Regions from separate parts of the Hymenobacter glaciei genome, predicted to be linked through region 2. Evidence: riboswitches for the same ligand, from Rfam matches in the RefSeq annotation. Region 2 holds a riboswitch; each other region holds the start of a gene.
The links. A riboswitch is a leader RNA that binds a small molecule or an ion and turns the genes downstream of it on or off. The one in region 2 is predicted to bind S-adenosylmethionine.

Region 1 (7,657 bases), on a different contig from region 2:
GGCTGGCCCACAATGCGCTGCTTAGTGCGCAGCTCCGACAGCGCCTCTACCACCACGCGCATCATGGCGTCAATCTTCGACTTGTTGCCCTTCACCCACTGGGCCGCGCGCTTGTCGTCGGCCGATTCCAGGATGCTGTAGGTGAAGGCCGTGAGGTGGTCGTTCTGGCGCAGGGCGGCTACCATTGGCCCGTACGTTTTCACCCAAAAGTCGTCGGCTGGCCCATCCAGCGGGAATTTCTCCGCCAGCAGCTGGGTCTGCTTCACCACCGAAGCCGGGAATTTCACCTTCGACACATAGCCTGCCTGCAGCGCCACCTTGCCTTCGATGAGCTGGTCGAGCTCGGCAAAAGCCTCGTTGGGCACAATGGGCTTGATGCGTTCCTTGTCGTCGACCACGGGTGCCCCTTCGGAAAGGGTTTCGGCAGCTACCAGTACATCGTGAGCCGTCTGGCCCGGGTTGGATAGCACCAGATACGTAAGCCAGCCCAACAGCGCCCGCGAGGTGTGGCCCTGCTCGGCGGCCAGCACGGCCAATAAGCGGTGCGAGTTGGGATGCGTTGGCACCAGCTCGATGCTGCGCTGGAAGCTGGCAATGGCCTCGGCCGGATGGTTGTTTTGAAACTGCACCACGCCCAGGTTGTACACCAAGTTTTGGTTGTAAGGAAACAGCTTAATGCCAGCAGCATAGGTAGCCAGGGCATCATCAATCTGCTTCAGCGATTCCTGGGCGGTGGCCAGGGTGTTGTAGCTCTGGGGCTCGAAGGGTTGCAGGGCCAACGAACGGCGGGCGGCGGCTACCGCTTCAGCGTGTTTACCGGCGGCTTCCAGCGTCATGGCCAGCTCGCTCTGGGCGGTGGCATACGACGAATCGCCGGCTGTGACGGCCTGATACTTAGCAATGGCCCCGGGGTAGTCCTCTTTGTCGTGCAGGGCCACGCCCTCTTTTACCAGCTGGCCGGGCCGGGGCCAGACAATGGGAGCTTGCTGGCTCCAGCCCAGGCGCGGGCCAGCCAGCAGCAGTGCCAGCGCGGCACTACGAATCGCAATCGACATAAATGAAAGTCAGGATGGCAGAGCAGGCTACTTCCCGGCTTCGGGCCGGAGGAATGGCGCCCACGTTACCACAATAATAAGCAGCCGAAATGATTGGTTTCGCCTGCTCTCGCGTTTTCTCGGCCAATGGCTACTTTTTCCGTTTCGGCGCAGCGGCGGGGCGGGGGGCTGGCCTCGGCGCCGGCCGCACTACCAGCTCCTGGTAGCCAAACGTGTTATCGGGTTCGCGCCCAAATTCCAATTGTGGCAGCGCACCCAGCACAATTTCAGCGGTGGTATACACCCGGCAGCCATCAAGCAAATGCCCACCAATAGTACGCCCGGTGCTATCCGATATTGCCAGGTGCAGGTGCGAGCCGTTGGTGGAGAGCGTGCCCACCAGCGACACAATCTCGAAGTGCCCTTTGTACACCGTGGGTCCTTCCTGATTGGCCAGCCGCAGCGTGGCTACCGTGAGGCTGCCCACGCAGGTAAGCATGGTGCCAGCGGCAATGTGGTTGGCCTGGGTGAAGGCCAGGAGTTGCTGACGCAGGTCATCGCCGGGGCGCAGGCGCAGGGCGTAGGTTTTGAGAGTAGATGCAGGAATAGCAGGCACAGAGGCTGGGGTTTGGGCCAGCGCTGGACCGGCGAGCAGAAACAAGAAAAGAACGAGACGAAACGACATTGCTCAAAGGACGTCATGCTGAGCGTAGCCGAAGCATGACCGTTTGGTAATATCGTTCGTAGTCCAGGCGCTACTTGCTGAACCGCACCGTGCCGTAGCGCACTTTGATGTTGACGTTGCCCGCCCGCTGGGCCGGCAGCACGGCTCCAAACACCCCCAGCACGTCGCTGGTCTGAGGACCGTTTTCCTGCGAGAGCACGCGTACAAAGTTTTTATCCACCAGCAATTGGCCCTGTTCGGTACTCACGTCGAAGCGGAAGGCGGGTGCGTCGGCAAATCCCAGGCGAATGGTGCTGAAGCCGCCGTCGAGGTTTATTTGGCGGAAGTTGGCGCCCATGTCGCGCACCACGAAATCGGGGCAGTAGCGCACGGCCATATCCAGGCCCTCACTTAGCTTGTCGATGGTGAAGCGGGAGTAGCCCGACGAGCCCCGCAGGTTGCGCACGCTGCCCAGCGCTACGTCGCCGTACTTGCTGTGCACCGTCAGGTCCTGCACCGTACCGATGTCAACGTCGGAATAGTTGTTGCGCAGGTCCACCGTTGTGCCCTCATCGAGGCGCAGTTGGGCGTAGCTGGCATCAATGCTGGCGCGGCCAGCGAAGGCAATGCGGCAGTCGCCGTTGCCAATGCGAATGAGGTTGCGCGGGCCTTCGAGGCGGGCGGTGCGCAGGGTGCCGTATTCAACCGCCAACTCGGTGTTGCCGCGCAGGTCGTTGTTGAGCGTCACGTCGCCGAAACTGTCGTAGATGCGCAAGGCCGTGGTACGAGGCAGCCACACGGTATAATTCACCTGGTAGCGGCAACCACCGGCCCGGCCGCGCAGGGCAGGACCAAACTGCGTGCTTACGGCCACGCCGCCGGTACGGGCATCGTAGTCGAGCCATTGCACACCCAGCGCTTCCAGCACTTGCTTGGCGCCGGCATCGGTTTCGGCGCGGGCCACCAGTTCAGCTTCTACTTTGATTTCCGCTTTACTCCAAGTGTTTACCTGCACGCGGCCGTAGCGGGTGTCGAGCGAAAAGGCCCGCCCCTGCTTCGGCACCGCAAACGAACGGCTGAGGCGTCGGCGCTGCTCCACTTGCAACTGAGCAGCCGTTTCGGGGCCGTCGGGCTGGTCGGCAGCGGGGTTTTGTGGTCCCTCCTGCTGGCAAGCCGGTTGTTGCCCAGCGGGTTGTTGCTCGCCCGCTTCGGTACTTCCGAACAGGGCTTCGGCGGCACGTTTAGCCTCGGGCGTCAGTGCATGTCTGGCCACGCACGGTCCCGCGGCTGTCCAGCGGCCCGCCGGTACGGCATCGGCTATTGTTTGCGCCTGAGCAGCAGGCTGAACCAGCAGTCCAACCAACAAACCCAGCAGCCCGAGTCCGCGCGCACCCCGAAAAACCGTTAGCTGGCTCATTCGGAGCGGCGGCTATCGGCCAGTACATACGCCCCGGCGTTGGGGTCGGCCTCAGTGGGCGTGTTGCTTAGGTTCAGCTGGCGGTCGAGAATGTCGAGACGCACCTGCAGGTTACGGTTCATGGCCGTGAGCACGGCATCAGGCTGCGGGTGCTGCAGCAACTGCATTTTCAGCACGCGGTAGCTCGAATCGAGCGATGCCAGCTCGTGCTGCCAGTCGGCATTCATGGCCACCATGCCCGGGCCGCTAAGCTGGCTTAACTCCGTTTGGCGGCGGGCGAGTTGGTTGGTGTAGTAGGCTTCCATGCCACGCACGGCGCGCACCAGCTGGCTGTCGGCCCCGGTGGTATGCTCAGCGGCGGTGAGGGAAGTAGGGTTGCCACCCTGATACAAGGCCGCATCGGGTTCAGTATCTACGCTTCCCAGCTTAGCCGCGGGCGCAGCCACAACGGCTACTTCAGCGCCCACCGAGCGGGATTTCCAGGCTTCGCTGGCTCCGGCCGCAAACACCAGCAGGGCCAGTGCCGCCGCCACGCCGTAGCGCTGAAACCAGTTGGCGTGGCCAACTGCCGCAGTTGCTATCGAAGCAGCCGGCGCAGCCCACTCCTCAGCAGCCACTACCGGAGCCGCAGTTGCTGCCAGGGGTTCGTCGCTCAGGCGCATGGCGGGCGCAACAGGGCTTAGCTGCTGCTCCAGCGCGGCCCACAGGTCCGGGCGTGGCTCGTGGGTGTCGAAATCGGCGCGGTGCCGCTCGACGAAATTTTCAAGAGAAGTATTAGTTGGGGTATCCATGAATGAGTAGCAGACGCACGGTTCGTCCAAGTTCAAGGCGGGCCACGGGGCTATACGAAAACCGCGGCCGGGCGAAACAGGATGAAGGGTAATGAAACGATTAAGTAATGATTATAAGGGATAAACGTTAGCTCAGGCCACGCTGGGCGGCCAATTCGCGCAACCGAACCCGAGCCCGGCTGTACTGTGATTTAGAAGTTGATTCGGAGATGCCCATGATGCCGGCGATTTCGAGGTGGTCGTAGCCTTCGAGCAAATACAGGCTGAGCACCACGCGGTAGCCGTCGGGCAGTTCCTGAATGCAGCGGCGCAGCACGTCGGCCCGGTAGTGCGTATCGGCCTCATCCTCGGGCGAGTGGGTGGCGGCTTCGGCGGGCTCGTCGTGGTGCTGCTCGCCCAGCGGCACCAGCGCCAGCCGCCGCTGCCGCAGGCAATTGATGCTTTTGTTCACCACAATCCGCTTCAGCCACGCCCCAAACGAGGAATCGCCTTTGTAGCCGCTTAGTTCACGAAAAGCGCTTAGGAACGACTCCTGCAGCACATCTTCGGCCTCAGCGTAGTCGCCGGTGATGCGTAGGGCCGCGTTGAACATTGCCTTGGAGTAGCGCCGGTAAATCTCGGCCTGGGCCTGGCGGTCGTTGAGGCGGCAGCGCTCCACCAAAGGAGCGTTGATATCGACGTAGGCGGAAATGGACAGAGCTTCCATGCAGAAAACGAGGTCTTGAGTGTGCTTAAGCAACCCATAGACCACACGGCAGGTTCAGGGGTTGCACGGCAAATTACGCGGCAAAAGCACGGCGGCCAAACCTATGGCAATGTGGCCAGTTTCATATTCATAAAATAAAATTTTGGCATTTCGCTTTTTCGTCGGTTACATTTGCCCCAGCAACCCTCGTTTGGGACGCTATCCATTTTTATACAGAGGCGCGGAGAGACAGGCTCGACGAAACGCCGGCAACCCCCACCAGTTGGAACGGTGCCAAGTCCTGACATATAAAAACTGCCGTGAGCACATCCACCAATCTCCGCCTGCAACCCACCACCCTCGCTGCTTCGCGCCGAATGTGTTGTTGCATGTGCTGTTCCCTGGCCGCTATGCCGGGGAAGATTGCTGGTTGTTGAACTAGGGCTTCTCTTCCGGCGGCTGTTGCGACGGCTACCCCGCTACCCCCTCTTGTGGTGATTGATTCATTGCGCGACGCATAGCGGGTTTTTGCGGCCTCTACGGCCCATTGTTGGTTTTTTCTGCGGAGAAAAACTCCCTTCCCATCATGGCATTACCCCTTGAAAGCCAGGTTGCTGACCTGCGCCGCTACCTTCCCGAATGCTCGGCACCGGAAACCCTGGCCCTGCTGGCCGACCACTTCCCCGGCCGCGTCTCGTTTTCTACCTCCTTTGGCCTCGAAGACCAGATTCTCACCCATTTCATCTTCGAAAACGACCTACCCATCCGGGTGTTTACGCTCGACACGGGCCGCAATTTTCAGGAAACTTATTCTACCTGGAACAAGACCTTGCTGCGCTATGAAAAGCCCATCGAAGTATTCGCGCCCGACGGCGCAGCCATTGAGGAGCTGACCCGCCAAAAGGGCCCCAACAGCTTCTACGAGAGCATAGCGAACCGCAAGGAGTGCTGCAACATCCGCAAGGTGGAGCCCCTTTCCCGCGCCTTGGCTGGCCAGCAGGTGTGGGTGACGGGCATCCGCGCCGAGCAGTCGCAAAACCGCCAAACCATGCACCCAGCTGAGTGGGATGCCGGCCACGAGCTCATCAAAGTACACCCGCTCTTCGGCTGGACCTGGGCCGAGTGCGAGGCCTTCGCCCAGGCCAACGGCATTCCGGTTAATCCACTGCACAATAAAGGCTTCGTGAGCATCGGCTGTGCGCCCTGCACCCGCGCCATTGCGCCGGGCGAGGATTTCCGCGCCGGCCGCTGGTGGTGGGAAGACGCTGCCGCCAAGGAGTGCGGCCTGCATGCCACTGCCGCCCACCAGGGCCTCGACCCGGTGGTAGAGCGAATGCCAGGCTAGGCCCATCCTCGGGCGCTAGCGGCTGGGCCGCTGGCGCTACTTCCTACCCCAAGGGCACCTCTCGCGGGCCTTATCCCACCCATAATCTTCCTGCTTTTCACATTCGCCCGATTTTTTCGGGCCTAGACTTCCTGTGCCAATGCCAACCGCTGCTTATCCCGATTACCTCGACCGTTTAGAAGCTGAAGCTATTCATATCCTGCGCGAAGTAGCCGGACAGTTCGAGCGGCCCGCACTTTTGTTCTCGGGCGGTAAAGACTCGATTGCCCTGACGCGGTTGGCCGAAAAAGCCTTTCGGCCGGGTAAGTTTCCCTTCCCACTGGTGCACGTCGACACCGGCCACAACTTCGAGGAAATCATCAACTACCGCGACGAGCTGGCGGCCCATTTGGGCGAGAAGCTAATTGTGCGCAAGGTGGAAGACACCATCCGGGAGCGCGGCCTGCACGAGCCGGGTGGCAAATACCCCAGCCGCAACCCGCTCCAGACCTACACCCTGCTCGATGTGATTGAGGAATTCGAGTTTGACGCCTGCATCGGCGGGGCGCGGCGCGACGAGGAGAAGGCCCGGGCCAAGGAGCGCATCTTTTCAGTGCGCGACGATTTTGGCCAATGGGACCCCAAGCGCCAGCGGCCGGAGCTGTGGAACATCTACAACGGCCGCATCCAGAAGGGTGAAAACGTGCGCGTATTCCCCATTTCCAACTGGACTGAGCTGGACGTGTGGAACTACATCAAGCGCGAAAACATCAAGCTGCCCGAGATTTATTTCTCGCACGAGCGCCAGTGCGTGGTGCTGCCCAGCGGCCAGCTCCTCGGCTTCAGCGAGCACCTGAACCTCGACGAAACCGACGAAATCGTGAACCGGCGCGTGCGCTTCCGCACCGTGGGCGACTCCACCTGCACGGCCGCCGTGGAAAGCGACGCCGTTTCGGTGAATGACATCATTGAGGACCTGCTGCTGGCCAAAGTGAGCGAGCGCGGCGCCACCCGGCTCGACGACAACCTCTCGGAAACGGGGATGGAGGACCGCAAGCGCAACGGCTATTTCTAAAAATTAAATGTGGGGAAATGTGGGAATGTGAAAGATGTGAAAATGAGTCGGCACATGCCGCCAGCCATTCGCACTCCCTCCTGAATTAGCCATTTTTCACATTTCCACATCGTTCACATCTAGCATATTAAAAAAAATGGACCTTCTCCGATTCATCACCTGCGGCAGCGTCGACGACGGCAAAAGCACGCTCATCGGCCGCCTGCTTTACGACAGCGACTCAGTATCGCTCGACGTGCTGGCCACGCTGGAAAAGCGCCGCGCCACCACCGGCGGCGACGTCGATTTGGCCCTGCTCACCGACGGCCTCAAAGCCGAGCGTGAACAAGGCATCACCATTGATGTAGCGCACAAATACTTCACCACGCCGCGCCGCAAGTTCATCATCACCGACGCACCGGGCCACGTGCAGTACACCCGCAACATGGTGACCGGCGCGAGCAACGCCGACCTGGCCATTGTGCTGGTAGATGCCCGCCAGGGCGTGATTGAGCAAACCAGGCGGCACACGCTGCTGGCTTCGCTGCTGGGCATTCAGCACTTTGTGCTGGCCGTGAATAAGATGGATTTGGTGGGCCACGAGGAAGTGATTTTCCAGAACATAGTGGCCGATTATGCGGCCATTGCCGAGCAGCTGAAGCTGCCGAACGTGGTAGCCATCCCGCTT
Region 2 (7,657 bases):
TCTTCCAACGCCCCGATTTAAACAGCGGCGATGTGCGCACCGGGTCGGCGCCGGCAGTGTAGAAGCCCTGCCCGTACCCCAGCATAACAATCGTTTTCAGCCCCTTCGCCAGGGTCTTGACTTCGTGCTTTTCGCGAATTCGGTGCTGCTCCCGGTCCTCCATCATCAGAAAACCTGCGTGCAGGTTTTTCTGCCCGGCTGGCACCCGCACCTGGCTTACGTATTCGCCTTCGTAGCTCAGCGAGTCGAAATTGCTCATGCGGCGGTAGGTGTATACTTCGGACAGATAGTCGCCTTGGTCGTAATTCTTCGGCAGAGCCGCCAGCACCTTCTTCATAATCTTGCGCGGGTCGAGGCTTTCGCCGCGCACCTGCACGCCCTGTAACTCGTAGGCGGCCGGCGCCAGCCGTACCGTCAGCGGCGCGGTGGTGGCGGTTACCATGATGGCGGCGTAGCCCACGCTGCTCACCTGCAACGTGCTTCCCGTGGTGCGCAGCGCAAAGCGGCCCTGCCCGTCGGCTACCGTGCCCACGCCCTGGGCCGGCACGCTCACCGAAGCGTAGGGCACCGGCTGGCCGGTTTTGCGGTCGAGCACCACGCCGCGCACCGTGGCCGAGTTGGCCGCTGTGCCCGTTGCCAGGCGCACGGGCCGGCCGGCCGGATTCAGCCCGTCGGGAGTGGTGCGGGCCAGCACCGCGCTGTCGGCCGCCGGGGCGGTCGCTCCCGCAGTCAATACGGCCTTATGGGTCGGGTGCACGCTGCGCAAAAACAGAAAGCCGTCCACTGCCTCGCTCCACGGGCCACGCATGGCTGTGTAGTCAACGGCGTAAGTGGTCAGCAGGCGGCTGGGGGCATCGTGCTTCAGGCTGACAAAGGCGTATTCGGCGGGCTGAGCCATTAATTCTGCTTCGAGTGAGCCGGCAGCCGGCGTGGGTACCGGCTTGATTTCCCGGAACCACGGGCCGTAGCTGCCGCCGCCGCCCACTGTGCCCAGAATGTAGACCTGGTCGGGGCCGAGGCCGTCCTTCACGGCCCGGCCCATGGGGCGGTACGCCTGCATTTCAGCTGTGTCGAAGTGGTCGGTGCGGTTGGCCAGGTGCGGCAGGGCGGCCCAGCACACCACCTTTTCCTGCGGATGCTGTTTCACATACCACAGCAGGTTGTCGGCCATTTGGGCATCGCGCGGGTTGCTGTCGCTGGCCTTGAAGGTTTCGTTGGTCTTCAATTCCGGCTCGTGCTCGGCATAGTCGCGGGCCTGCGCCAGCAGGCTGCGCAGGTTCTGCTGCCAGAACGCGGCCTCAGTACGGCGCTGGGCATCGGAGCCGGTGGCGACTTTAGCCACGAGCTTATTCACTTTGGCCATTTCCTTCTCAAACTCGGCCAGCGTGGTAGTAGGCACGAAAGCAAAGCTCTGGCCCATAAAGCTGATGACTTGGTCGAGGTAATCGAAGTTGAGCAGGGCGGCGCTCTTGTCCGGGGCCAGGAATTCCTCCAGGTCGTCTACCATATCGCCGCTGTAGCCATCGGTCATCAGCTGCGGGTCGAAGCCGGCTACGCGCAGGCCGCCTTTGCCCACCAATGGCAGCAGAGCCTGAAACTCCTGCGTACTGGTCCAGATAGAAAATACGCTGTTGCCCAAGGCCTCCTGCGCCGGCCGGCCGGCCTCCAGCGCCTGCTGGGCCTTGTGCAGGTCGTAAAACCCGCTCTCAAATGCCACCGTGGTAAAGCCCATCTGCTCGCGCAAAAAGCGCAGGAGCCGGATTTTTGCTTCGAACACGTTGCCCTCGCCGTGGCTGGGCTCGCCCAGCATCACCACCCGCGCCGGGCCGATTTCGGCTTTCAAAAACTCCAAATCCCGAAAGTCATTGTCCGTGGGGTTGATGCTGCGCACCGCGTGGGTGGGCAGGGAAGTAGGGGCCTGAGCGCGGGCAAAAGGCACCGTAAGCAGCAGCGCCCCGGCCAGGGCACCTGCTTTAAAACTGGTAAACATCAATAGCAGAAAAAAGTGGAATGGCCACAATGGGCCACACGGAAGGAGGCCGCAAGTTACTGGCATTTCCACATTACAGCCAGCCATATCAAAATATACGACTACAAAAAAAGCCCCGAACCAACGCGGTTCGGGGCTTTTCAAAAGCAATTTGCGAAGCTTACTCAGCTTCCAACATCAGCGCGGCACCGTCGGCCGACTTCAGCGTGAGCTTGTCGTCGGTAAGGGTTTCCACCGCGAAGGTGTTGCTCGTGGTCGCACCGTCGGGCGTCATCGTGATGGTTTTGCCGGCCTGGTCGAACGTGTATTTGCCGTTCACGGCACCGGTGGCGCCGGTCATGTTGTAGGTGCCATTGGCGAAGATGCGCAGCTGCTCGTCTTCCTGGGCATTGGTCTGCTTCACTTTGTCGCCGGTGGCATCGGTTTGCTTGGAGGTTTTCCACACCTTGCTGTCGGTGCCGTACAGCATGTTCACACCTTCCACCTTGCCCTTGTCGTTGCTGCACGAAGCGGCAAATAGCGACACAAGTACGAGCAGGCTAGCAAAATAGCGGAACGAGAAAAGGGACTGGAGTTTCATGAGCACAACGGGTAATGGTGAAAGAATGAAAGTGGTAGCCTGCATAATGCGAAGCTCGTCGGCTTACGATATCAAACCAAAAGAGTTGGCAACGAAACCTCCGCCAAACCTGTGCGTATAGCAACCCGGCCGGCCCAACCGCGAGGTTTTCCGGTGAAATCAGTTGCATCATTTAACTTTGTAAATCCCATGGGACTCTTCGATTTCATCAGCGACAAAGGCGAGCAAAAACCCGTTGAGCCCGCTAAGCCCGCTGCTGGCGGCACCGATTTTTTCGGAAATGCAAAACCAGAAACTTCCGGCGACAGTTATACTGTTGTTAGTGGAGATTCTCTCTCAAAAATAGCCAAGCACCACTACGGCGACGCCGCCAAGTGGCATCAGATATACGAGGCCAACAAGGCCACCATCGGTACTAACCCCGACCTCATTGAAGTTGGTCAGGTGTTAACCCTACCTAGTCTCTAGGTACTTTTTTGCAGAAAAAAGGTGAGAAAAGCCACTCTGTTTCAGGGTGGCTTTTTTGCGTTTGGTGGGGCCGGTCTGAAGTTGTTGGAGCCAAAATCGCCTGTCATCCTGAGCTTGCGAAGGACCTTGTCACCGAAGAACGGTGTGTAGTAACTACACCACTGCGAGTGTGGTAAGGTTCCTCGCTTCACTCAGGATGACAGGCGATTTTAACCGGCGAAAAAAAATATTTTCGCTCTACCGCTTGCCCATCTCAAAAATTCTCCCGTACATTTGCCGATACCAAACAGGTACTCCCCGCTATCGGTGGGTAGTTTTCAAGTTTTATACAGAAGTGGCGAGAGACTAGGCTCCGTGACCCACTGGCAACCTTCGCAAAACGAAAGGTGCCAATTCCTACCCATTCACCGCTTCGGCCGTGCTGGGACAGATGATTCGAGTGCCATGGAAAATTCTTCGAATTCTGCTTTTCTCCTCCCGACTGCTCCGGCTGCCTTGTGCACCGTCGTGTCGGGTTTCTTCGTTTCGGCCGATGGCGGCCAAAATGTGGCATCGCGCCCCGCGCGAATGCGAATGTGCTGTTGTCGCCCGTGTTGTTGCTAGCCTGACTTCGGCTTAACAACCTCCTTTATCTTCTTCGTGGGAATGCCGTTGCCCCTGGGGCCCGTTGGGGCCACGCAGGTTCATCGAATGCGCTAAGCGCGGCTACAGTCCGGCTTATCCTGCGCCGCACTGTAGCCTTGACCGATACAGACGCCCGAAGAAGTTTCTCTCCCCCAACTAGATATTCTTCTCGACTTCGCATGTCCACGCTCACCGCCCCCGTATCCATTCAGCATGAACTGGCCGCAACGGCCCAACACCTGGCCAGCGTGCTGCCCGCTACGGCCAGCCAAACCATTGATGCCGGCATTGCGGCCGTGCACGCCGCCGGGCTGGCCCAGCACAGCCTGCGGGCCGGCCAAACGGCTCCCGATTTCACCCTGCCCGATGCCGTGGGCCAGCCGGTTTCGCTGGCCGAACTGCTGGCGAATGGCCCGGTGGTGCTGGTGTTTTACCGCGGCAACTGGTGCCCCTACTGTAACGTGCAGCTGCGGGCCTACAACCAGGCATTGGCCGATTTTAAAGCTTTCAACGCCACGCTGGTAGCCGTTTCGCCCCAGACGCCGGACCTGACCAGCCTCACGGCTGAGGAAAAAGAGCTTCGCTTCCCGGTGCTGAGCGACCTCGGCAATACCGTGGCCAAGCAGTATGGGTTGGCCTACCAGGTGGGCGATGCGGTGTACCACACCCTGCACGGCGTGGGCATCGACCTGGCCACGTTCAACGGCGACGACAGTGGCGAACTGCCACTCACGGGCACTTTCGTGATTGCCCGGGACAGCACCATTGCCTGGACCGCCACCGACGCCAACTTCAAGCAGCGCCCCGACCCGGCGGTGCTGCTCGAAGCCCTGGCCCAATTGTAATCTGGTTGTCAGTTGGTAGTTGTCAGTTGTCAGAAATGCTGGCAATGAATGGCAACTCACTGACAACTACCAACCAAAACCAGGAGCTAAAAACTAACAACTGACAACCAGTAACTAACAACTAAATTTCAACATCATGTCCGTTCAGCCCCAACACTTCGAAACCCTCCAACTCCACGCCGGCCAGCAGCCCGACCCCACCACCGGAGCCCGTGCCGTGCCGCTATTCCAGACTACCAGCTACGTGTTCAAGAGCGCTGAGCACGGCGCCAACCTGTTTGCCCTGAAGGAGTTTGGCAACATCTACACCCGCCTGATGAACCCCACCACCGACGTGTTCGAGCAGCGCGTGGCGGCCCTCGAAGGCGGCGTGGCGGCGTTGGCCACCGGCTCGGGCCAGGCGGCCCAGTTCCTGGCCCTGAACAACATTCTGCAGGCCGGCGACAACTTCGTGAGCACAGCCTACCTGTACGGTGGCACCTATAACCAGTTTAAGGTGGCCTTCAAGCGCCTGGGCATTGAGGCGCGCTTTGCGGATGGTGACAACCCGGCCTCGTTTGAGGAGCACATCGATGAGAAGACCAAGGCCATTTACCTCGAAACCATTGGCAACCCGAGCTTCAGCATTCCTGATTTTGAGGCCATCGCGGCCATTGCCAAAAAGCACGACCTGCCGCTGATTGTGGACAACACGTTTGGCGCGGGCGGCTACCTGTTTCGGCCCCTGGAGCACGGCGCCAACATTGTAGTGGAATCGGCTACAAAGTGGATTGGCGGCCACGGCACCAGCGTGGGCGGCGTGATTGTGGACGGCGGCACCTACGACTTCGGCAACGGCAAATTCCCGCAGTTCACCGAGCCGAGCGAGGGCTACCACGGCCTGATTTTCAACGACGTATTTGGCAAGGGCGGGCCGTTTGGCAACATTGCCTTCATCATCCGGGCACGGGTAGAAGGCCTGCGCGACTTTGGCCCGTCCATCAGCCCGTTCAACTCCTGGCAGCTGCTCATCGGCCTCGAAACCCTGAGCCTGCGCGTGGACCGCACCGTGGAAAACGCCCTGAAAGTAGCCAACTGGCTGGAGCAGCACCCGCAGGTGGAAAGCGTGAACTACCCCGGCCTGGCTAGCAGCCCCTACCACGCCATCGCCAGCAAGTACCTGAAGCGCGGCTACGGCGGCGTGCTCTCGTTCCGCATCAAAGGCACCAAGGAAAATGCCTCGCAGTTCATCGACAGCCTGAAGCTCATCAGCCACCTGGCCAATGTGGGCGATGCCAAAACGCTCATCATCCAGCCCTCGGCTACCACGCATCAGCAGCTGAGCGAAGAGGAGCAACTCGCTGCGGGCGTGACGCCGACTTCGCTGCGCTTGTCGGTGGGCATCGAGCACTTCGACGACATCAAGGCTGATTTGCAGGCGGCGTTCGACGCCATCGGCAACACCGCCAGCCAACCCACGGAGGGCGAAGAAGTCGGCGAGCCCGAACTCGAGCACGCTCAGCCACTGGAAGTGTAAAGTTTACCAGCTGTTAGTTGGTCGTTTTCAGATATTAGTCTCAGCGAACCAGTCGCTTCTGACAACTGACAACGAGCAACCGACAGCTACAAGCAGGGCCAGTGCGCCGGCCGGGTACCGCTTCCGTGATGGGTAGCGAAATGGGGGTGAGAATCCAGACACCCGGCCGGTTCACTGGCGCTGAAAGCGTGTTATTTGAGCAGCAAGACATTGGTAGCAAGTAGTAAGAGTGGAAGCTCAAATGCTACTGTCTTACTACTTGCTACTCAATTCTTACTACTATCCTGATAATGACTAGCCAAATATTTGAATTACCTGACCTGAAGCTGGAAAGCGGCGAAACCCTGCACGGGGCGCACGTGGCCTACCAGACCTGGGGCCAGCTCAACGAAGACCGCGACAACGTGGTGTGGGTATGCCATGCCCTGACGGCCAATGCCGATGTGCTGGCCTGGTGGCCGGGCCTGGTAGGGCCGGGTTGCTACTACGACCCAGCTGATTGGTTTATCGTGTGCGCCAACGTGCTGGGCTCGTGCTATGGCACCACCGGGCCGCTCGATGCCGACCCGGCTACCGGGCAGGGGCGCTTCCAGCACTTTCCGCTGCTGACGATTCGGGACCTAGTGGCGGCGCACGAAGCCCTGCGCGAAGAACTCGGCCTGACGGACATCAACACGCTCATTGGCGGCTCGCTGGGCGGGCAGCAGGCGCTGGAATGGGCGGTGGTGCGGCCCGATTTGTTCGACCACTTGGTGGTGGTTGCTACCAACGCCCGGCATTCGGCCTGGGGCATTGCCTTCAACGAAGCCCAGCGGCTGGCCATTGAGGCCGACCCGACCTACTCCGCCGGCCAGCCCGGCGGGGGCGACGACGGCTTGCGGGCCGCCCGCGCCATAGCGCTGCTTAGCTACCGCAGCTACTCGGCCTACGCCGAAACCCAGACCGACCCGACCGACGACGAGCTGCTGCGTGAGCACCGCGCCAGCACCTACCAGCGCTACCAGGGCGATAAACTCGTGTCGCGCTTCGACGCCTACAGCTACGTTTCGCTGAGCCGGAGCATGGACACCCACAATCTCGGCCGCAACCGCGGCGGGGTACCGGCGGCACTGGCCCGCATCGGGGCGCGCACGCTGGTGCTAGGCATCAGCTCCGACGTGTTGTTCCCGCTTTCGGAGCAGCGCGAGCTGGCAGCCCACATCCCGGGAGCTATGTATGCCGAACTGGACTCCCGCTACGGCCACGACGGCTTTTTGCTGGAAACGGCGGCCATTACGCACTTTCTGGAGCTGTTCTACGCGCCCACCTTCGTGCACTAATCATTCTCTTTTTGCTGCATTGTTTCCGGCTCGCTCCTGAGCCGGGTTGGTACCTCTTTGCCTAATCCTATGAAATCGCAAACCACTTTTCGCCCGTCGTCCACGCTTGCTTTTGCCTGGCAGGGAGTCCTTTTACTGGTCTTGCTGCTGATGGCTGGCTGCAGCGGTTCGGGCAGCGAAAAGGCCGCCAGCGCAGCTCCGGAAGTAGTGCGGCTCGACTACGCCTATTACAACCCCCTCAGCCTGGTGCTCAAGCAGCAGGGCTGGCTGGAAAAGGACCTGGCCCAGCAGAACATCAAGGTGGAATGGGTGCTG
Region 3 (7,657 bases), on a different contig from region 2:
GATGGCCTCGGCCAGGGCCTCGGGCAGGTTGAGATAGAAGGCCCGGGGCAGCATGGTAAGTTGGCTTTTGGTAGTTAGCGGCTTCAGGCCCGGAATGATGGGCACGTTGATGCCCGCGTCGCGGCACTTCTTCTCGAACTTGAAAAACTCTTCGTTGTCGAAGAACATTTGGGTCACGATGTAGTCCGCGCCCCGGTCTACTTTGTGCTTGAGGAATTTAACGTCCGAAGCGTAGTTGGGCGCTTCGAAGTGCTTCTCGGGGTAGCCAGCGGTGCCAATGCAGAAGCTGGTGGCCCAGGTATCGTCCTGCTCCTCGTCCAGGTACTCCCCCTTGTTGAGGTTGGCTACCTGGCCGATGAGGTCGCAGGCGTAGGCATGCCCGTCGGGCTCGGGCTTGAAGTGGCCTTCCGATTTGATGGGGTCGCCGCGCAGGGCCAGTACGGAGTCGATGCCCAGGAAGTGCAGGTCAATCAGCGCGTTCTCGGTTTCCTCTTTCGTAAAGCCCCCACAGATGAGGTGAGGCACGGTATCCACGTCGAAGCGGTTTTTGATGGCCGCGCAAATGCCCACCGTGCCGGGCCTGCGGCGCACAGTTTTCTTCTCCAGCAGCCCGTTGGGGTGGTGGCGGTACACGTACTCTTCGCGGTGGTACGTCACGTCGATGAACGGCGGCTTGAACTCCATCAGTGGCTCGATGTTCGAGAACAGCGTGTGGATGTTTTCGCCCTTTTTGGGCGGCAGCACCTCAAACGAGAAGAGGGTTTTGCCTTTGGCCTGGGCGAGGTGGTCGGTAACTTTCATATGCGAACCCCACCCCCCGGCCCCCTCCCCGGTGGGGAGGGGGTGCCGGGCGACACGTGAGGGCTTTGGATTAAGTGAATCAACGCCCCTCCCCATTGGGGAGGGGTTGGGGTGGGGTTATTTCGGCTCGTAGTTCAGGTTGGGCATCAGCCAGCGTTCCAGCTCCTTCAGGGGCATTTGTTTGCGCTGCGCAATGTCGGCCACCTGGTCCACGCCAATGCGGCCCAGGCCAAAATAGCGCGAGTCTGGGTGGGCGTAGTACATGCCGCTCACCGACGAGGCCGGGTACATGGCCAGATTTTCGGTGAGCGTGATGCCGGTTTTGCCCTCGGCGTCGAGCAGTTGGAAGAGGGTGATTTTCTCGGTGTGGTCGGGGCAGCCGGGGTAGCCGGGGGCGGGGCGCACGCCGCGGTATTTCTCCTGCACAAGGTCTTCGTTGGTCAGGTGCTCGTCGGGCGCGTAGCCCCAGAACTCGCGGCGCACCCGCTCGTGCAGGCGCTCGGCGAAGGCCTCGGCCAGGCGGTCGGCCAGGGCCTTCACCATGATGCTGGAGTAGTCGTCGTGGTCAGCCTCGAACTGCTCAATCAGCTTTTCGATGCCGATACCGGCCGTCACGGCGAAGCCGCCCATGTAGTCGGCCCGGCCGGTTTCCTTCGGCGCCAGAAAATCGGAAAAGGCGATGTTGGGGATTTTGGGGCCTTTCTCGCCTTGTTGGCGTAGCGTGAAAAACTCGGTGGCAATGGCCTCACGCGAGTCGTCGGCGTAAATTTCGATGGTATCGTACCCCTTGGTATTGGCCGGCCAGAAGCCCAGCACAGCGCGGGCCGTGAGCAGCTTGCCGTCGATGATTTTCGTGAGCATGGCCTGGGCATCCTCGAAAAGCTTGGTGGCCGCTTCACCCAGCGTAGCATCTTCCAGAATGCGCGGGTAACGGCCTTTCAGCTCCCAGGTGTGGAAGAAAGGCGTCCAGTCGATGTAGCGGGCCAGTTCGGCGAGGTCGTAGTCTTCGAGCACTTTGGTGCCGAGGAAGCTGGGTTTGGTGATGCTTACTGTATTCCAGTCCGACTTGAAACCGTTGGCGCGGGCGCCTTCAATGGTCAGGTAGCTTTTGTCACGCTGGCGGCTGGCGTAATCGGCGCGCAGGGCGGCGTAGTCGTCGGCCACGGTCTGGGCGTAGGCGCGTTCACCCGAGCCGAGCAGGCCCGCGGCTACCCCTACCGAGCGCGAGGCGTCGTTGACGTGCACCACCGCCCCGCTGTAGGACGGCGCGATTTTCACCGCCGTGTGCAGGCGCGAAGTCGTGGCGCCGCCAATGAGCAGGGGAATTTTCAAGCCTCGCTTTTCCATGGCCTGGGCCACGTACACCATCTCATCGAGCGAGGGCGTGATGAGGCCGGAAAGACCTATAACGTCCACGTTTTGCTTCTGCGCTTCATCGAGAATCTTCTCCAGCGGCACCATTACGCCGAGGTCCACGATGTCGAAATTGTTGCAGGCCAGCACCACGCCCACGATGTTCTTGCCGATGTCGTGCACATCGCCTTTCACCGTTGCCATCAGGATTTTGCCGGCCGTCTGGCGGTCCGAGCCCTGCTTGTCGGCCAACAGGTACGGCTCGAGGTAAGCCACGGCTTTCTTCATTACGCGGGCCGATTTCACCACCTGCGGCAGGAACATTTTGCCGGCCCCGAACAGGTCGCCCACTACGTTCATGCCGGCCATCAGCGGACCTTCGATTACTTCCAAAGGCCGAGTTACCTGCTGGCGCACTTCTTCGGTATCCTCGTCAATAAACTCGGTGATGCCCTTCACCAGCGCGTGTTGCAGGCGGTCCCACACAGGTAGGCTGCGCCATTCGTCGGCCACTACTTCGGCCTTATCTTTTTGCTTGACGGTGTCGGCAAATTCCACGAGGCGTTCTGTGGCGTCGGCACGGCGGTTTAGCAGCACATCTTCGGCCAACTCGAGCAGGTGGGGCTCAATTTCATCGTACACGCCGAGCTGGCCGGGGTTCACAATGCCCATGTCCAGGCCGGCGCGGATGGCGTGGTAGAGGAAGGCCGTGTGCATGGCCTCGCGCACCACGTCGTTGCCGCGGAAGGAAAACGAAATGTTGCTGATGCCGCCGCTGGTGAGCGCGCCGGGCAGGTTGCCCTTAATCCAGCGCACGGCCTCGATGAAGTCGATGGCGTAGTTGCGGTGCTCGTCCATGCCCGTGCCTACGGTCAGGATGTTGGGGTCGAAGATGATGTCGGACGGGTCGAAATCGACTTCCTTGGTCAGGATGTCGTAGCTGCGCTGGCAGATTTCCTTGCGGCGTTCCAGCGAGTCGGCCTGGCCGTTTTCGTCGAAGGCCATCACCACCACGGCGGCGCCGTACTGGCGCACCGTGTGGGCGCGGTCACGGAAAGCTGCTTCGCCTTCTTTCAGCGAAATCGAGTTCACGATGCTCTTGCCCTGCACGCATTTCAGGCCGGCTTCGAGCACGCTCCACTTCGAGGAGTCAATCATCACCGGCACCCGCGCAATGTCGGGCTCCGAAGCAATGAGGTGCAGGAACGTCGTCATCACCTGCTCCGAATCGAGCATGCCCTCGTCCATGTTGATGTCGAGTACCTGCGCGCCTTCTTCCACTTGCAAGCGGGCCACGGCCAGGGCTTCCTCATAGGCACCCGTGCGAATGAGGCGGGCGAAAGCGCGGGAGCCGGTCACGTTGCAGCGCTCGCCTACGTTCACAAACAGGCTTTCCTCTTTGATGGTAAACGGCTCTAGGCCGCTCAGGCGAGTCGAGGGAGCGAGTTCGGTGGGGAGTTGGCGGGGCTGGTATTTCTCGGCCAGCTTGCTCAGCTCGGCAATGTGCTGGGGCGTGGTGCCGCAACAGCCGCCCACCACTGTCACGATGCCTTCCTTCAAATACTCCTCCACCAGCGCGGCAAATTCCTGCGCCGATTCATCGTAGCCACCGAAAGCGTTGGGTAGGCCGGCGTTGGGGTAGGCCGAGATGTGCACGTCGGAAATGCGGCTCAGCTCCTGCACGTACTGGCGGAGCTGGTCGGCGCCGAGGGCGCAGTTCAAGCCCACGCTTAGCAGCGGCAGGTGGCGAATGCTGTTCCAGAAAGCTTCCACCGTCTGGCCGCTCAAGGTGCGGCCCGAAGCGTCGGTAATCGTGCCCGAAATCATAACGGGCACCACGCGGCCGCCTTCGTCAAAGAATTTCTGCACGGCATAGAGGGCTGCTTTGGCGTTCAGCGTGTCGAAAATGGTTTCGATGAGCAGGGTATCCACGCCGCCGTCCACAAGGCCGCGCACCTGCTCCAGGTAAGCCGTGGCCAACTCATCAAAGGTCACGGCGCGAAAGCCGGGGCGGTTTACATCGGGCGAGAGCGAGGCGGTGCGGTTGGTGGGGCCAACGGCGCCGGCCACGAAGCGCGGGCGCTCGGGCGTCGAGTACTCATCGGCCGCCTCGCGGGCCAGGCGAGCCGACTCGTAGTTCAACTCGTACACCACGTGCTCCAGGCCGTAGTCGGCCTGCGCAATGGTGGTGCCTGAGAAGGTGTTGGTTTCCACCATGTCGGCCCCGGCGGCGAAGTACTCGGCGTGGATGCCCTTGATGATGTCGGGCCGCGTGAGGCTCAACAGGTCGTTGTTGCCGCGCAGGGGCTTGGGGTGGTCGGCGAAGCGGGTGCCCCGGAAATCCTCCTCCGTCAGCGGGTGGCGCTGAATCATGGTGCCCATCGCGCCGTCAAGAATCAGCAGGCGCTGGCGGAGCAGGTCGGGAAGAGGAGAGGGGGCGGCGAGGGTGGCGGTGGACATTTCTTTCGGAGTCGGTATAGCAGCGTAAAAGCGCGTATCCAGAAAGAAACCCAAGCGCAAGCGCACGGTTCCGGCTGTCATCTTCTTTCACCAAAAAAGGCGGTGAAACGGGAGTTGGCACCTACTCGCGGTAGGTTGCCAAGACGTCATCGGGCCCGGTCCCTCGGTCTTTCTGGATAGCAGCGTAGGGCGAAGATACAACGCCTTCGGCTTAATGAAGAATGAGGAATGAAGAATTGGGAAATGGCTCAATAGGTCAGAATGTCCTCATTCCTCCTTTTAAGAAAGGGGGCAACGCGCCCACGCAGGCCACACGCTACCCGCCGGAAAAACGCTGGCCCCGGCGGCAGCCAAAAAATAACTTGGTACCTACAGCCTTGGCTGCAATTCGCGTTCATCCAGCACCCTTTCCTTCGAACTAGTGACGCTGAAGCGTATTTCTCCCTGTTCCCGGGCTATGTAAGTCAGCAGCGCGAAAATGAACAACGCAACTCCACTCATCTCCATCACTTCCTCCAGGGCGCACAGAAGCGACGAGTACAGGTTGTGCATGCCATAGAGCAAATCATAATGCCCTTCGATGGACTCCATACCCACCGCACCCGTCACGAATATGCAGCCCGAGGCCACAAACAGCGCGCGAACGAAGGTTGGCAGTTGCCACAGGAAAGGGGCATAAAAGGCCGTCAGAACAGTGAGCGCCAGCAGGTAAGGCACCACCCAGCTGTAGCGCAGAAACCCGTTCGTGTCCGTGCTGGGCGCATACATTTTGTTAACACTGTACGTTAATTCCTCGTGAATTGCAATTGATTCATCGAGAGCCAGAAACAGGAAAACGGCGCTCAGTAGTAGCCAGAGCAGGGCCTTTTTACGGCTGGCCGCCTGCCGGGCAATTACCAGGAGCAGGGCACTGGCGAGCAGCAGTAGCAGCGAGGAGAAAAAAGCTGGTATGGTGTTTTCTTCGTTCAAGTCGAAGTAACGCACAAGCTTCCGAACCACGCTCGTGTCCGTATGCAGCACCTGCACCAGGTAAACGCTCACCAAATCCAGCACAAGCAGCAGGCCGATTACCAGAAATATTTTTTTGGCAACTGCCTGCGGCCGTACAACCAAGGTGGCATTGCCCGACGTCGCGGTCGTACTGGTATAGGTTGTAAGCATAAGCTGATGGTGGAAATAAAAATATGCTGCCAAAAAGCTACTGCATTGTATAATTGTTTTGGCGAAGGGATTGGCGTTTTTTGGTTTGCCGCACCGTGCCCCACTGCCTTGCGTGCTTGGCCAGCAGTGCCCGGCCCGTGCATTGGTTACAGTGCCCAGGCCGGCCATACGCTGCCAGCCGGAAAAACGGACGGCTCCGGCGGCAGCTCCAGAAACGCCGTGGCTCCCACCAGCCCCATCATGTCGCCGGAGCCGCCCACGCGTAGGGGCGTTGCCAGGCGGCGGCCTTCGGCGTCTACGGTCAGGTGCACGGGCACAAAGTGCGTAAGCTGGGGCTTGAAATTGATGTCGACAGTGAGCACGGCCGGGGCGGGTGCTTCGGTAGTGACGGCCGTTTCGGGTATGCCCTCGGGCAGCTGCACGGCGCGCAGCCACGGCCGCACGTAGCGGCAAGCCGTGATGAACGTGGACACCGGATTACCGGGTAGCCCGAAAACCACCGGCCCACCGGCTCGCGCCCCGAACCAAAGCGGCTTGCCGGGCCGCTGTTGCACTTCGTGGAAAATTTCCTCCACGTGCAGCTCGCGCAACAGGCCTGGCAGGTGGTCGGCGCGACCCTTGCTCACGGCCCCGCTCAGCACCACGGCATCGAAGCCGGCGGCGAGGATGTTGGTGAGTCCCACGCGCAGCTCCTCGCGGTTATCGGAGAGGTGAAACAACGAAACTTCGGCCCCCGCCTGCGTAAACAGTGTTTGCAGAGCGTACACGTTGGAGCGCCGAATCTGGTGGGCCAGCGGTGTCGCCTCGATTCCGACCAACTCATCGCCGGTGCTTACCACGGCCAGGCGAGGGGCGCGTACTACGGCTATTTCGGCGGCGCCCACGGTGGCAGCCACGGCCAACTCGGCTGGGCCGAGGCGGATGCCGGGGTTTAACAGGGCGTCGCCGGCGCGGCGGTCGGCCGCTTGCTGGTGGATGTTGACGCCGGGCGCGGCGGGCGGCGGAATTTGGATGGTGGCGCGGTTGTCGTGCAGCAGAAGGTCTTCGTAGCGAATCACCGCATCGGCACCGGTGGGCAGCACCGCACCGGTCATCACCTCCACGGCCTGCTGCAGGTTGGTCAGTGGCCGGAGGGGTTCGCCGGCGTACTGGGTGTGCGCAATATCAAATTCCGATTGGCCCCCGGCCCAGCTAGCGAAGCTTACCGCGATACCGTCCATCGCCACGCGGTTGAAGGGCGGAAAGTCCCGGTCGGCCGTCAGGGTTTCGGCCAGGATGCGGCCGGCGGCGCGGGGCAGGGCCACGGTTTCGGGCGGCAGCGGGCGGGCAGTGGCGAGGACGTGGGCAGTGGCTTCGGCGGGGGAGAGCATGGGGAGGGATGGAAGATTAAATTGCTTGTCAGGACTAAGCCGAACGCCATGCTTCGACTTCGCTCAGCATGACGTTCTGGGATTTTTTGCAAGCCTACGGAATCAGCCGGTCCTCGCGCAGCTTGGCAAACAAATCAAAGAACGAATCCTCCGTGCTTTGGAACACGGTGAAGCCTCGCTTCCGGCTATTGGCCATATCCGTCATCACCTCAATGGGGCGACCGAGGTCCAGGTCGGTGTGCCAGGGCGAGGCCAGGCGGCTAATGTCCGGCTCGACGAGGCCATTTTTTGTGGCGATTTCGCGCCAGAGGTCGGCGTCGCCGGCCATCTCGGCTTCCAGCGGGTGAATGCTGCCATCGAAGCCCACGGCCTCCACGCCGAACCACTCGGCCAGGCGGCCCCATAGTTGGCTCCAGCGGAAAACGTCGCCATTCACCACGTTGTAGGCCTCGTTGCGGGCGGCGTCGGTGGTAGCGGCCCACCCCAGCTGCTTGGCAATAACGCGGGCATCG

Region 1: another riboswitch for S-adenosylmethionine. It lies ahead of ABD837_RS19580 (phosphoadenylyl-sulfate reductase); the one in region 2 lies ahead of ABD837_RS07410 (peroxiredoxin-like family protein).
Region 3: another riboswitch for S-adenosylmethionine. It lies ahead of metH (methionine synthase); the one in region 2 lies ahead of ABD837_RS07410 (peroxiredoxin-like family protein).

Annotation. Positions count from the first base shown of each region.
Region 1 covers NZ_BAABDK010000030.1:66,384-74,040, forward strand. Annotated here, with positions in the region: gene ABD837_RS19555 (tetratricopeptide repeat protein) at 1-1,055, opposite strand, end outside; gene ABD837_RS19560 (PPC domain-containing DNA-binding protein) at 1,186-1,650, opposite strand; gene ABD837_RS19565 (hypothetical protein) at 1,790-3,115, opposite strand; gene ABD837_RS19570 (hypothetical protein) at 3,112-3,906, opposite strand; gene ABD837_RS19575 (RNA polymerase sigma factor) at 4,034-4,612, opposite strand; SAM riboswitch class I at 4,818-4,906, shown strand; gene ABD837_RS19580 (phosphoadenylyl-sulfate reductase) at 5,178-5,936, shown strand; gene cysD (sulfate adenylyltransferase subunit CysD) at 6,076-6,990, shown strand; gene ABD837_RS19590 (sulfate adenylyltransferase subunit 1) at 7,127-7,657, shown strand, end outside.
Region 2 covers NZ_BAABDK010000012.1:37,501-45,157, forward strand. Annotated here, with positions in the region: gene ABD837_RS07395 (erythromycin esterase family protein) at 1-1,990, opposite strand, end outside; gene ABD837_RS07400 (hypothetical protein) at 2,151-2,570, opposite strand; gene ABD837_RS07405 (LysM peptidoglycan-binding domain-containing protein) at 2,760-3,038, shown strand; SAM riboswitch class I at 3,360-3,475, shown strand; gene ABD837_RS07410 (peroxiredoxin-like family protein) at 3,842-4,507, shown strand; gene ABD837_RS07415 (O-acetylhomoserine aminocarboxypropyltransferase/cysteine synthase family protein) at 4,644-6,023, shown strand; gene ABD837_RS07420 (homoserine O-acetyltransferase family protein) at 6,314-7,342, shown strand; gene ABD837_RS07425 (aliphatic sulfonate ABC transporter substrate-binding protein) at 7,412-7,657, shown strand, end outside.
Region 3 covers NZ_BAABDK010000032.1:57,495-65,151, forward strand. Annotated here, with positions in the region: gene metF (methylenetetrahydrofolate reductase [NAD(P)H]) at 1-801, opposite strand, end outside; gene metH (methionine synthase) at 919-4,614, opposite strand; SAM riboswitch class I at 4,689-4,797, opposite strand; gene ABD837_RS21205 (hypothetical protein) at 4,984-5,943, opposite strand; gene ABD837_RS21210 (molybdopterin molybdotransferase MoeA) at 5,922-7,145, opposite strand; gene ABD837_RS21215 (SDR family oxidoreductase) at 7,240-7,657, opposite strand, start outside.